3 regions of the Oryzibacillus soli genome follow, and region 2 is predicted to be linked to each of the others. Evidence: riboswitches for the same ligand, from Rfam matches in the RefSeq annotation. Region 2 holds a riboswitch; each other region holds the start of a gene.
The links. Region 2 has a riboswitch for cobalamin ahead of ACSEXW_RS26565 (cobyrinic acid a,c-diamide synthase CobB). Riboswitches for the same ligand answer to the same signal wherever they lie in the genome.

Region 1: linked by a shared signal. The riboswitch ahead of ACSEXW_RS19415 (anaerobic ribonucleoside triphosphate reductase) and the one ahead of ACSEXW_RS26565 (cobyrinic acid a,c-diamide synthase CobB) in region 2 are both predicted to bind cobalamin.
Region 3: linked by a shared signal. The riboswitch ahead of ACSEXW_RS12930 (ABC transporter substrate-binding protein) and the one ahead of ACSEXW_RS26565 (cobyrinic acid a,c-diamide synthase CobB) in region 2 are both predicted to bind cobalamin.

What each region holds. Positions count from the first base shown of each region.
Region 1 is NZ_JBPPGJ010000014.1:147,851-151,849, forward strand. It holds gene ACSEXW_RS19415 (anaerobic ribonucleoside triphosphate reductase) at 1-1,683, opposite strand, end outside; cobalamin riboswitch at 1,865-2,068, opposite strand; gene ACSEXW_RS19420 (glycoside hydrolase family 88 protein) at 2,377-3,504, opposite strand; gene ACSEXW_RS19425 (methyl-accepting chemotaxis protein) at 3,690-3,999, opposite strand, start outside.
Region 2 is NZ_JBPPGJ010000029.1:43,787-47,785, reverse strand. It holds gene ACSEXW_RS26570 (4Fe-4S binding protein) at 1-1,194, shown strand, start outside; cobalamin riboswitch at 1,342-1,539, shown strand; gene ACSEXW_RS26565 (cobyrinic acid a,c-diamide synthase CobB) at 1,651-3,102, shown strand; gene ACSEXW_RS26560 (cob(I)yrinic acid a,c-diamide adenosyltransferase) at 3,095-3,667, shown strand; gene ACSEXW_RS26555 (nitroreductase family protein) at 3,819-3,999, shown strand, end outside.
Region 3 is NZ_JBPPGJ010000008.1:201,198-205,196, reverse strand. It holds gene ACSEXW_RS12940 (ABC transporter ATP-binding protein) at 1-390, opposite strand, end outside; gene ACSEXW_RS12935 (FecCD family ABC transporter permease) at 395-1,429, opposite strand; gene ACSEXW_RS12930 (ABC transporter substrate-binding protein) at 1,431-2,447, opposite strand; cobalamin riboswitch at 2,644-2,839, opposite strand; gene ACSEXW_RS12925 (aspartyl-phosphate phosphatase Spo0E family protein) at 2,975-3,238, opposite strand; gene ACSEXW_RS12920 (aminotransferase class I/II-fold pyridoxal phosphate-dependent enzyme) at 3,383-3,999, opposite strand, start outside.

The DNA.
Region 1 (3,999 bases), on a different contig from region 2:
GCCGACGGACAGGCTGCCGTGCCGGAGCACCTCCCGGATCTCGTCCTCAGGGGAGAGTCCGTCCGAATCGATCCATACCCCTTGTCCCATCAGGAAGGGGAAGTTCTTCACCTTCTTGCGCGCTTGAATCTCGTAGCGCTCCATCAGCTGATCGACCGTCAGGCTGATCAGGCGGTCCAGCTCGGCGAAGAAGCCGTCCGGATCCTGGCGGTGGAGCAGCGCGATGCGAGGCAGATTCAAGGTGGTGAAGCTCAGATTGCCCCGGCCGTGAGTGATCTCCCGCGCAGGATCCGCCACGTTCCCGATGACCCGGGTCCGGCAGCCCATATAGGAAATCTCCGTCTCCGGACGGCCCGGATGGTAATACTGCTTGTTGAACGGCGCATCCTGGAACGAGAAGTTGGGGAACAGCCGCTTCGCGCTGACCCGGCACGCCAGCCGGAACAGATCGTAGTTGGGATCGCCGGGGTTGTAGTTCACGCCCTCCAGCACCCGGAAGATCTGGATCGGGAAGATGGGAGTCTCCCCGATGCCGAAGCCCTTCTCCGTGACCAAGAGGATGTTGCGGATCACCATGCGGCCCTCTGGGCTGGTATCCGTTCCGTAATTGATGGAGCTGAACGGGGTCTGGGCCCCTGCCCGGCTGTGCATCGTGTTCAGGTTGTGGATCAAGGCCTCCATGGCCTGGTGGGTGCTCTCCTCCGTCTCGGCCAGAGCCGCTTGCTCCGCCAGCTCCTGGGCCTGCCGCAGGGAGGCCTCGTCCCAGTCTCCGGCGGCTGCCAGAAGCGCGGCCTCCCGCTCCCGCTCTTCCGGCGGGCGGCTCAGGCTGGGCCGGACATAGCCAGCAGTGGCCTCCAAGCCCTCGAGGTCCCCGCGGAGCTTGTCCGCTCCGGCGGCGTCCAGCCGGCACAGCCAGGTATAGGCCTTGACCAGATTCCCCCGGTAATGCCGCACGTAGGTCTTGGCCACGCCCTCGGCCAGCCCGTAGTCGAAGTTGGGGATGCTCTGGCCGCCATGCTGGTCGTTCTGGTTGGACTGGATGGCGATGCAGGCCAGGGCCGCGTAGCTGCGGATGTCATTGGGCTCCCGCACTCGGCCGTGTCCGGTGCCGAAGCCTCCGTGGAACAGCTTCACCAGGTCGATCTGGCAGCAGGTGGTGGTCAGCGTCAGAAAATCAAGATCGTGAATATGGATGTCGCCCTTGCGGTGGGCCTGGGCATGCTCCGGCTTCAGCACGAACAGCTCGTTGAACTGCTTGGCCCCCTCGGAGCCGTACTTCAGCATCATACCCATGGAGGTATCGCAGTCGATGTTGGCATTCTCGCGCTTGATGTCGCTCTCCGAGGCTTCCTGGAACGTGATGCTCTCATAGGTCTTCATCAGGCGGGTACCCCGCTCCCGGATCTTCGTGCGCTCCTCCCGGTACAGGATGTACGCCTTGGCGGTCCGGACCAGCCCTTCCTTCATGAGCACGCGCTCCACCGTGTCCTGGATCTCCTCCACCTGAGGAGCGCTGCCGGCCCCCTCCCGCTCCAGCGTTGCAACAACCTGCATCGCCAAGAGGGAGGCCCGTACGGCCTCCGCTTCATGGGTGGCCTCCAAGGCCCGCTCCAGGGCTTGCTCAATTTTGGCCAATGAGAATGGCGCTTCCCGTCCGTCCCGTTTCCTGATGCACTCGATCATGCGTCCAACAGCTCCCCATCCAAAATAAAAGTGCGCCTTCCACCGCCTGCGAAGACGACAAAAGACGCACGGCCGCCAGCTACCCTCCGTCCATACAGACCGCAACCGGTCCGCACGGGTCTTCCCGCCGGGTATCTGATTATCCGAACCGTATCGAACACGTCCCCCATCTCCGTAGGTGTCATGTGTCCATGAACGGGCAGGTCTCCTGGCTCTGGCGTCGTCGCCCCATAGGGCCTTCCCGGCTCATGCGCCAGTGGTTCCCCCCTAAGGACTCTTCCATTACAGTGGCGGGACCGCGCCGGCATCGCACCGGACTTCCCTATTAAGCCTGACCGGCGGTCGACGCCGACCGGTGCAGACACCCTGTTCATAACTACATATAGTGACAATGTTACGAGAGTACACCAATATATTGATAGTGTCAATGGAGGAACGATGAACAATGACGAAGATGGGGCTTTGGTCCCCCTCGCCTCAAGCCCGTGTAATCTGCACCCATCCTAGGGTTAAATCTGCCGGGCGGCGAGGGCATAGAACGGAATTCCGAGGGGGGGCCGAGGGGGGGCCGAGGGGTTGTTCTCCTGGGCTCTTGAGATATATCAAGCCAGCCTGCCGGTGACACTTCCACTTGCCAATAAGCAGCAAAGACGGCCGGGCGCCATCGCCCGGCCGTCTTGCCTTGAGAACCACTTACTTTTCGTACCAGTAACCCTTCAGGCCCTTCTCCATCCGGAGGAGCGCTTCCAGGTAGTAGTAGTCGCCCCAGATTACATGGTCGTCGGGGGAGGCGCCGCCGCGAACGGAATAGGAGCCCCGCTTCAGGAGTCCCTGCGGCTGCGGATCCGAGCCGGTGGAGTAGTTCTCCACCAAGGAGCGCATGGATTGGGTCACCTGGCCGGCGAAGTAGCCATAGTCCGGGTGGGAGCTCTCCAGGTGCTCCATCAGCTCCAGCGTACCGGCGGCCGCGATGGCGGAGGCGGAGCTGTCGCGCTTCGTCTCTGCGTTCACCGGAGCGCTGAAGTCCCAGTAAGCGACGCGGTCGCGGGGGAGCTGCTCATAGAAGTAGCGGGCCAGGCGTCTCGAAGCCTCGAGGAACTTCACGTTGTTGGTGTAGCGGTATGAGAGGGCGAAGCCGTAGATGCCCCAGGCTTGGCCGCGGGTCCAGGTGGAGCCGTCCTCGTAGCCTTGAGCCGTGCCGCCGCGGATGGCGTTGCCGTTGGCCGGATCGAAGTAGAAGGTGTGGTAGGAGGAATCGTCGCCCCGCACCAGGAAGCGGCGGCTCTTCTCCGCATGGAGGGCGGCCACTTCCTTGTACTTCGGATCGCCGGTCTGCTCATAAGCCCAATACAGAAGCGGCAGGTTCATGAGACAGTCGATGATGATGCGTCCGCCGTTGACCGGATCCCCCTGCGGTCCCCAAGCCTGGATCAGCTTGGCTTCGGGACGCCAGCGCTTCAGAAGCACGTCGGCGGCTTGAAGGGTCAGCTGCCGGGCGGATTCATCCTGCTCGATGATCCACTGGGCCTTGCTCGACAGGGAGTACAGGAAGCCGATGTCGTGGTGGTCCAGATTGATGTTCTTCTCCAGCCGGTTGCGGAAGCTCTCCACGGTCCCGACGGCGGCCTTCTTGTAGGCTTCATCCCCTGTATATTCATAGCTCAGCCACAGCAGGCCGGACCAGAAGCCTTCGGTCCAATCCGTATTGTGTGTCAGCTGGTAATCTCCGCCGTCGATGCCGACATGGGGGAACTGCCCCTTGTACCGGCCGATGTTCACTTTGACTCTGGAGACCGCCTCGTCGATCGCTTGTTTCCACATAACCTGTATCCTCCCCGGGATCATTCTCTTGATTAATCGATGAATGACTTTAGCTTCATCATATTATTTAAACGTTTAAATTGCAAGGGTCAAAATTGCTCTCACGGCACAAAAAGAAACACGCCACCCTTAGGATGGCGTGTCAGAACGGCCCTTCAAGCCGGTGATCATGTAATCGGATTCCCTTATGCTTCCCCAGCCCGCTCGTCCGACAAGCGGGCGGCCAGCCGGTCCAGCTCCACCAGCAGGCCCTTCAGCTCCAGCACCGAGCCCATGACCCGGTCCATGCTGATCTGCTGGCTCTTCGAGGCGCTGCCGATCCGGTCCACCTCCGCCGACACTTCCGCAGCGGCACGGGCCATCTCCTCTACGGAGGCGGCCACCTCCTCGGAGCCGGCGGAGAGCTCTTCCGAGGCGGAGGAGATGTCGTGAATCTGCCCCGCCACCTCCCGGGTGCCGTTCAGGATGGCGGCGAAGGCGCCGCCGGCTTCTTGG
Region 2 (3,999 bases):
AACCCGAGCCGGAACTTCGGTACCTCCTTAACCTGGGTGCTCTGGTGGCCCGCTATCCCGGTGATCTTCCTGGTGCTGGGCCGATTCTGGTGCGCCGTCTGTCCCTTCGGAAAGATCAGCGACATCGTCCGGAAGCTGGTCGGCTCCGAGAGACCCATGCCAGCCTTCCTGAAGAAATACGGGATCTGGCTGATCGATCTGTTCTTCATTCTGATCACCTGGTCCGACCACATCTGGGGAATCGTCGAGTCCCCTCGCGGTTCCGGATACCTGCTGCTTCTCTTGACCACGATGGTGGTGGGAACGTCGGTATTCTACGAACGGCGGACCTTCTGCAAAACGCTGTGCTTCCTGGGCGGCCTGGCCGGGAATTATTCCCGGTCCGGCATGCTGGAGCTCCGGGGCACTCCGGACATCTGCAAAACGTGCAAGACCCAGTCCTGCTACAAGGGCAACGAGAAGGCGGAAGGATGTCCGATGTTCGAGTTCCCCCGAACCATGGAAAGCAGCGCGGACTGCAATCTGTGCGGCAACTGCGTGAAGACCTGTCCGAACAATTCGATCCGGATCTCCCCCCGCAAGCCGACGGCTGAGCTGTGGGGCATCAAGAAGCCGAAGGCCGAGCATGCGTTTCTGGCTGCGGTCATCATGGGGATCGTCTTCGTACAGAATATCACCATGCTGGAGATCTGGGACCGCATCCTGACCGGCATCAGCAAGGTCACCCAGACCACGAACTACAACGTGAATTTCACCGTGGCTTTCGTTCTCTCCATGATGCTCCCGATCGCCATGCTGTGGGTCACCGCCCGCTTAACGGCCGGCTCGAAGAGCGCGGAGAAGGTCCGGGAGAACTTCGTCCGGTTCGGCTACGCCATTATCCCGCTGGACCTGGCTGGCCATCTGGCGCACAACCTGTTCCATGCCTTCACAGAGGGCAAGGCGATCTGGTTCAATACCGTGAGCCTGTTCGGTTACCAGCTCTCCGGAGACCTGAGTTTGGCATCCGCCGGAACCGTCCAATGGCTTCAATATCTTGTCGTTGTGCTCGGTACCGTGGGCTCGGCTTATACGGTCTATCGGATCGGCCAACGGGCATCGTGGCGGAAGCTGCTTCCGTATTACGTTCTGATGGCGGTCCTGGCCGTGATCAACCTCTATCTGTTCTCGCTGCCGATGATGCATCGGGTATAAGATCAAGCTTCCTGAAAAAATGGAGACTCCGTGATGATTCACGGGGTCTTCGTTTTGGTGATGGAGCGGAAACTATCAGAGGACGAAGCAGCCGGGTTCAATAGACGAATCCATAGACATATGGTATATTGAGAATTATTTTCTATACCGTAAGCTTCGGGAACGGGTGTCGGGTGTTCACAGCCCGACTTAATAGGGAAACCGGTGAAAATCCGGTACGGTCGCGCCACTGTAAGCGGGGAGCCGCTCCAAATTAGCCACTGCTTCATGGAACATGAAGCGGGAAGGCGGGAGATCAGGTGAAGAGCCGCAAGTCAGGAGACCTGCCCGTTCTTCGCTCACCTCATATCCTACGCGTCATAGGGTGGTGTAAGTGGATTCGATACGCGTAGGCATCTCCCGGCGGAGATGCTTATTTGTGCGTGCTGGGGCTTCAGAAGGAGGGATCGGAACGGCATGATATCCGAGATAGGGGGCGGAATCCCCCGCTTGGTGATAGCGGGCACCGGGAGCGGTGCCGGCAAAACGACCGTCACCATCGGTCTGATGGCGGCCTTGAAACGCCGCGGGCTGGCGGTGCAAGGCTTCAAATGCGGCCCGGACTACATCGATCCGAGCTATCACACTGCAGTCACCGGCAGAATCTCCCGGAATCTGGACACCTGGATGACGACTCTGGACGTGATGAGGGAGATCTTCCTGCGAGGATCCAGAGAAGCGGACATTTCCGTGATCGAAGGGGTTATGGGCATGTTCGACGGGAAGGATCCGTTGGCCAATACCGGATCGACGGCGGAGATCGCCGAGCTGTTGGCCGCACCGGTGCTGTTGGTCGTAAACGCCTCCAGCATCGGCCGGACAGCGGCCGCCATGGTGCTGGGCTTCCGCGAGCTGGCGGGTCCGGGCCGGATCGCCGGCGTTATAGCCAACCAATGCGGCAGTGAAGCCCACTTCCGCCTCGTCCAAGCCGCCGTCGAGCAAGTATGCGGCATCCCGGTGGTTGGCTGGCTGGGCAGAGAAGAGGGGCTCCAGGTGCCGGAGCGGCATCTGGGACTGGTACCTGCCATCGAACGGGGAGAGCTGGAGCCGTTCTTCGAGCGGGCGGCGGATGCGGTGGAGCAGGGTGTGGATCTGGACGCGCTGCTGGAGCTGGCCCGCCGGGTCCCGCCCCTGCCTTGGCCGGAGAAGTGGGTGTTCTCCACGCCTGCCGGCGGAACGGATCAAGCGGACGTGAATCCTCAGACGGAGGATTCGCTCACCATCGCCGTAGCCATGGATGCGGCGTTCAACTTTTATTACCCTGAGAATCTGGAGCTGTTGGAAGAGCTGGGAGCCCGTATCCAACCGTTCAGCCCCTTAGCCGGGGAGCCGGTACCGCCGGAAGCGGATGGCGTCTATATCGGAGGCGGCTTCCCCGAGGAATTTGCGGAGCAGCTGGCGCAGGCCGGACATGTGGGCCGGGATCTGAAGGCCCGGGCCGAGGTGGGACTGCCGATATTCGCCGAATGCGGGGGATATATGTATCTGAGCCGCTCCATTACGGACCAGTCCGGCCGGACGTTCCCGATGGCGGGCATCATTCCCGCAGAGGTGCGGATGCAGTCCAAGCTCTCGTCCTTCGGCTATCGGGAGGTAACGGGGCTCCGGGACGGCGTGCTCCTGGCCGAGGGGGATACGATCCGGGGACACGAGTATCATTATTCCACCTTGACTCCCGATTCGGAGATCTACCCTCACGCTTACGATACCAAAGGACTGCGCGGAGCCGGCCAAGACGGCTATGCTACCGATACCTTAACGGCGGGATATACCCACGTGCACTTCGCCTCGAATCCGGAAGCCGCCAAGCGGCTGGTTGCGAGATGTGCAGCGTACAGGAGAAGAAGAGGAGGAAGCGGACATGAGTGAGACGGAACAGACGGCACCGGACAAGAGAAGCAAAAGGAAGGGCTATACCCTGGTCTACACAGGGGATGGCAAAGGGAAAACCACCGCAGCCGTCGGGCTGGCCGTTCGTGCGGCGGGCCGGGGCTATAAGGTGCTGATTCTTCAGTATATCAAATCACCGAAGCGCAGCTATGGGGAACAGCTGATCCTGACCCAGATCGGAATTGACGTCCGGCAGCTGGGAGTCGGCTTCACGTGGACTAAGACACCGGAGGAGCACCGCAGCGCGCTTCGGGAGGCTTGGGCGATGACCCGGGAGGAAGTGATGAACGGCGATTGGGATATGGTGATCTTGGATGAGATCCACAATGCGCTGGCAATCGACCGATTCCCGGTTGACGACGTTCTCCCGTTGGAGGGAGTCTTGGAGCTGATCCGCAGCAGGCCTCGGCACCTGCATCTCGTGCTGACCGGTCGGGGCGCCAAGCCGGAGGTGATCGCCGCGGCGGATCTAGTGTCGGAGGTCGTGGCGGTGAAGCATTATTACGAGGAAGGCATAACTGCTATGCCGGGGTTGGAGTTCTGACCGTTTCACCGTTCCGAGTAACCCTGGGATCAGATATTTTTTGGAAAAAATATGGCGTTCCTGTTGACAGACGGAGCGCTTCTTTTTATACTGTAACTATTAAAGAAACAGTAATTAAATCTATAACAGTTGATGAATGGAGGAAACTCATATGACTCAAAAAGTTCAATCGGATTTCTTCACCCTTATTCGGGAGCGCCAATCCATCCGCAGCTATGATCCGTCCGTCCGCATTCCTGCCGAAGAGCTGAAGGAGATGCTGGCCGAAGCAGCCCTGGCACCGTCCTCGTCCAATCTCCAGCCCTGGCGGTTCCTGGTTGTCGATGACCCGG
Region 3 (3,999 bases), on a different contig from region 2:
CAGCACCGCCAGCCCCAGCCGCTCCACGATCCCGGCCAGCAGCCCCTCGGCATCGCTCCGGTCCCGCCCGAGCCAATCCTGATGGGGATACCGTCCCATCTCGAGAATCTCCCGCACGGTGAAGCCGACCGGCGGCAGTGCCTCCTGCTCCAGCACCGCCATGAAGCGGGCCAGCTTCCGCCGGGCATAGTCGGACACCTCCCTGCCGTCCACCCGCACGCTCCCCGCATCCGGGCGCTCCGTGCCGGAGATCATCTTCAGCAGGGTGGATTTGCCGCTCCCATTGGGACCGATGATCCCGTAGATCTCGCCCTTGCGCACGGAGCAGCTCACCTGCTTGAGCACCGGCACGCCGTCATAGCTCTTCTGCACGTTCTCCATGACGATCATCGCATTAACCCCCTTGCCGGTATTTGCGCTTGCGCAGCAGATAAGCGAAGAATGGCGCGCCCAGGAGTGCTGTTACCACACCGAGCGGGATCTCCTTCGGAGACAGGACGAGCCGGGCCAGCGTATCGGACCACAGCACATAGATCCCTCCAGTTAGGGCGGACAGCGGCACGATAAGCCGGTAATCCGGTCCGACCGTCAGCCGCACCAGATGGGGAACCACTAATCCGACGAATCCGATGACCCCGCATACGGACACCGCCGCTGCAGTCAGCAGAGTGGACACGGTCAGCACGATCCACTTGGTCCGCTCCAGATCGACGCCGAGATGAGCGGCCTGCTTTTCCCCCAGCGTCAGGAGGTTCAAGGCCCTCACATGCCACCAGATGACCAAGAGTCCGAACACAAAATACGGCAGGAGCACCAGCGAATAGTCCCAGTTCCGCATGGACAGGCTTCCCATGAGCCAGTAGAGGATCTCGTTGACTACCTTGTTGGAGAGACTGACCATAAATGAGACGACGGCGCCCAGGAAGGCGCTGACGACCACCCCCGCCAGAATCAGCGTTTCCACCTTGGACTTCCCGCCATGGGAGGACAGCCGGAAGACCGCCACAAGCGTCAAGGTCCCCGTTGCAAAAGCTACCAGCGGCACGGTAAACTGCCCCACGGCATGCTGCAGCTCGAACAGGATGATGAAGGCGGCCCCGACGGACGCGCCTGAGGCTACGCCCAGCGTGTAAGGGTCGGCCAGCGGGTTCCGGAGCACCCCCTGGAAGCCCGAACCGGCCACTCCCAGCGAAGCGCCGACCAAGACGGCCAGAACCACCCGGGAGAAGCGAACCTTCATAATAATGTTCTCGCTGGCCTGCGGCCAATCCGGATGGACGACACTCCCCAGCAGGGGGAGCTTATGCAGGAGAATCCGCCACACCTCCAGGAGCGGCAGTCTAGCCGAACCCAACGACAAACTCGCAATAATGGAGAAAAGAAGGAGCGCCGCCGCTCCTCCTCCCCATATGATCAGTCGCCTGTTCATCTTATTTCACTTCATCCGGGTGGATCGCCTTCGCCACCTCGATCAGTCCCTTGGTGACACGCGGACCGACCCGGCTGACCAGATTGGAATCCACCGCATACTGCTTCTTGTTCTTCATGGCATCGATGGCATCCCAGCCCGGACGCTTGTTGATCTCCTCCAGGATGGAACCCATGCCCGCTTCACCCTTGGCATAGACGATGACCTCCGGATTGGCCTTGATGATGGCCTCCGGATCGATCTTGTACCAGCCCTTCTTGTCTGCGCCGATGTTGATGCCTCCCGCCAGGGTGACGATCTCGTCCATGAACTCGCCGGAGCCTACGGTCCAGCCCGGGCTGAATTCGATGTACACCCGTTTCTTCGGTGCGTTCTTCACGGCATCGGTCACTTTCTTCAGATCCGCGCGCATCTCGTCAGCGGCTTTCTTGGCTTCCGCTTGGGTGTTCAGGATCTGGCCGAACAGCTCCACCCGGTCGATCGCCTGCTGGAGCGTCTTCGGATCGCTTGCGAACACCTTGACGTTCAAGGCCCGAAGCGCCTCCACCGCCTTCTTATTCACACCGGCGCTGGCGAAGACCACATCGGACCCTGCCGCCACCACCGCTTCCATGTTGGAATTCAGATCGCCGATCTGCGCCTTGCTCTTGGCTTCCGCCGGATAGTCGCTCCACTTGTCCACGGCCACGATCTTGGCTCCCGCTCCCGCCGCGTATACGGACTCCGTCTCGCTCGGGGCCAGGGTGACGATCTTCTCAGGCGCTTTGTCGAAGGTGATCTCCACGCCGGTCGCATCCTTCAGCTTCAGCGGATACACCGTCTTCGAAGCCGCCTGGGTCGCCGCGGGGGGCGTTGCCTGGACAGCCGCCGTGGCCGCGGGCTGAACCGTTGCGGTTGCCGCTGCCGAAGGAGATGCCGAATTGGTGTCCTTGCCGCCGCAGCCCGCCAGGGCCAGGGACAGGGTTAGTGCTGCCGCTGCCGTGACAGCCGCCTTTTTCCGCCACATGTTGTTGCTCATCCGAATCTCTCCCTCGTACGTATGTATGAGATGAGCCTGAATGCCTCGAACAAGACCCAAACGAAAGAACCCTCCGGCCTCTTGCGAGGCGGGAGGGCACAGCAAATCAGAAAGGGGTGCGTTCCGGCGTTCGACGTTCGTCTCACGTCCGGTCGGACTCCGTGATCAGCCTGATCCTTTTCCTCGAAGGATTTCGTCAGCTACACTCGGATGGGCAGGTCTCCTGACTTACGGGTTCAGACGTGCCTCGCCTTCCCATTCCGGCTGCATGCGGAACAGTGGCCTTACGAGGTCGTCCCCGATTCACAGTGGCGGGACCGTGCCGGTTTCACACCGGCTTCCCTTTTAACCTTGCGCGTGAAGCGCGAAGGACCCATCGGCGGGAATCTGCTATTCGGTTCTCATTCAAGCGCGAATCTCTAAGAGCACATTATAGGCATATCCGATGGGAATTACAAGAACTATTTTAGATAACGTTCGTCATACGGTGGGAGGAAGAACATGAAAAGAGCCTTCCCCGTGCGGGGTCAGGCTCTCTGAAAAATTCCCATATATTCGTTCAGCTTCTTATCGAGAATCGTGCTGATTTCCACTACCTTGGGCGCGGTCAAGCACTGCTCCTTCAAAGCCAATTGCTCCATCTTCTTGCGAAGGCTGTAAATTTCTTCTTCCAGGGAGGCGGATGGCGAAGGTTTACTAGATAGTCGGTAAGCCCATTTGGTGCTATGGTTAGGATCGCGAACCAACATGCTACCACGATAAGACCGGCATACGTATTCAGCAAACGCCATTTATATCCCTCCTTTAAGAATTCCCTGGTTAGAATGTTTACAATCCCCTAACATAAGGATACCAGTTTTTATTTGAAAAAGAAAGCGGATTTTACTAGATTTCAAGAATTTGGGGGTCTTGCGCAGGACAATGGACCTGCTCCTTCAGCCCCGCTCCAGCCGCCTCAGGAACTTATCGATCCGATCCAGCGCTTCGATCAGCTGGGCGATCGAATTGGCATAGGTGCATCGCAGGAAGCCCTCCCCGCCCAAACCGAATACGTGCCCCGGAACGGCAGCCACCTTCGCCTCAAGCAGCAGCCGCTGGGCGAATTCCTCGGACGTGAGCCCGGTTCCGGCTATGCTCGGAAAGGCGTAGAACGCTCCCTGGGGTTCATGGCACTCCAGTCCCATGTCGCGGAAGCCCTTGACCACCAGCCTGCGCCTCTGGTTGTAGGAGTCCACCATCCGGTCCTTCTCCTCCATCCCGTTCCGAAGCGCCTCCAAGGCAGCCACCTGGCTCATGATGGGAGCACACATGACCGTATACTGATGGATCTTCAGCATGGCGGCGATCAGCTCCCGGTGTCCGCAGATATAACCCATCCTCCAGCCGGTCATGGCGAAGGCCTTGGAGAAGCCGCTGACTAGCAGCGTGCGGTCCTTCATCCCGGGCAGGCTGGCGAAGCTGGTATGCTTGATCCCGTAAGATAGCTCGGCATAGATCTCGTCGGAGATGACGAGGAGATCATGCTCCTCGACCAGACGGGCGATCGGCAGCA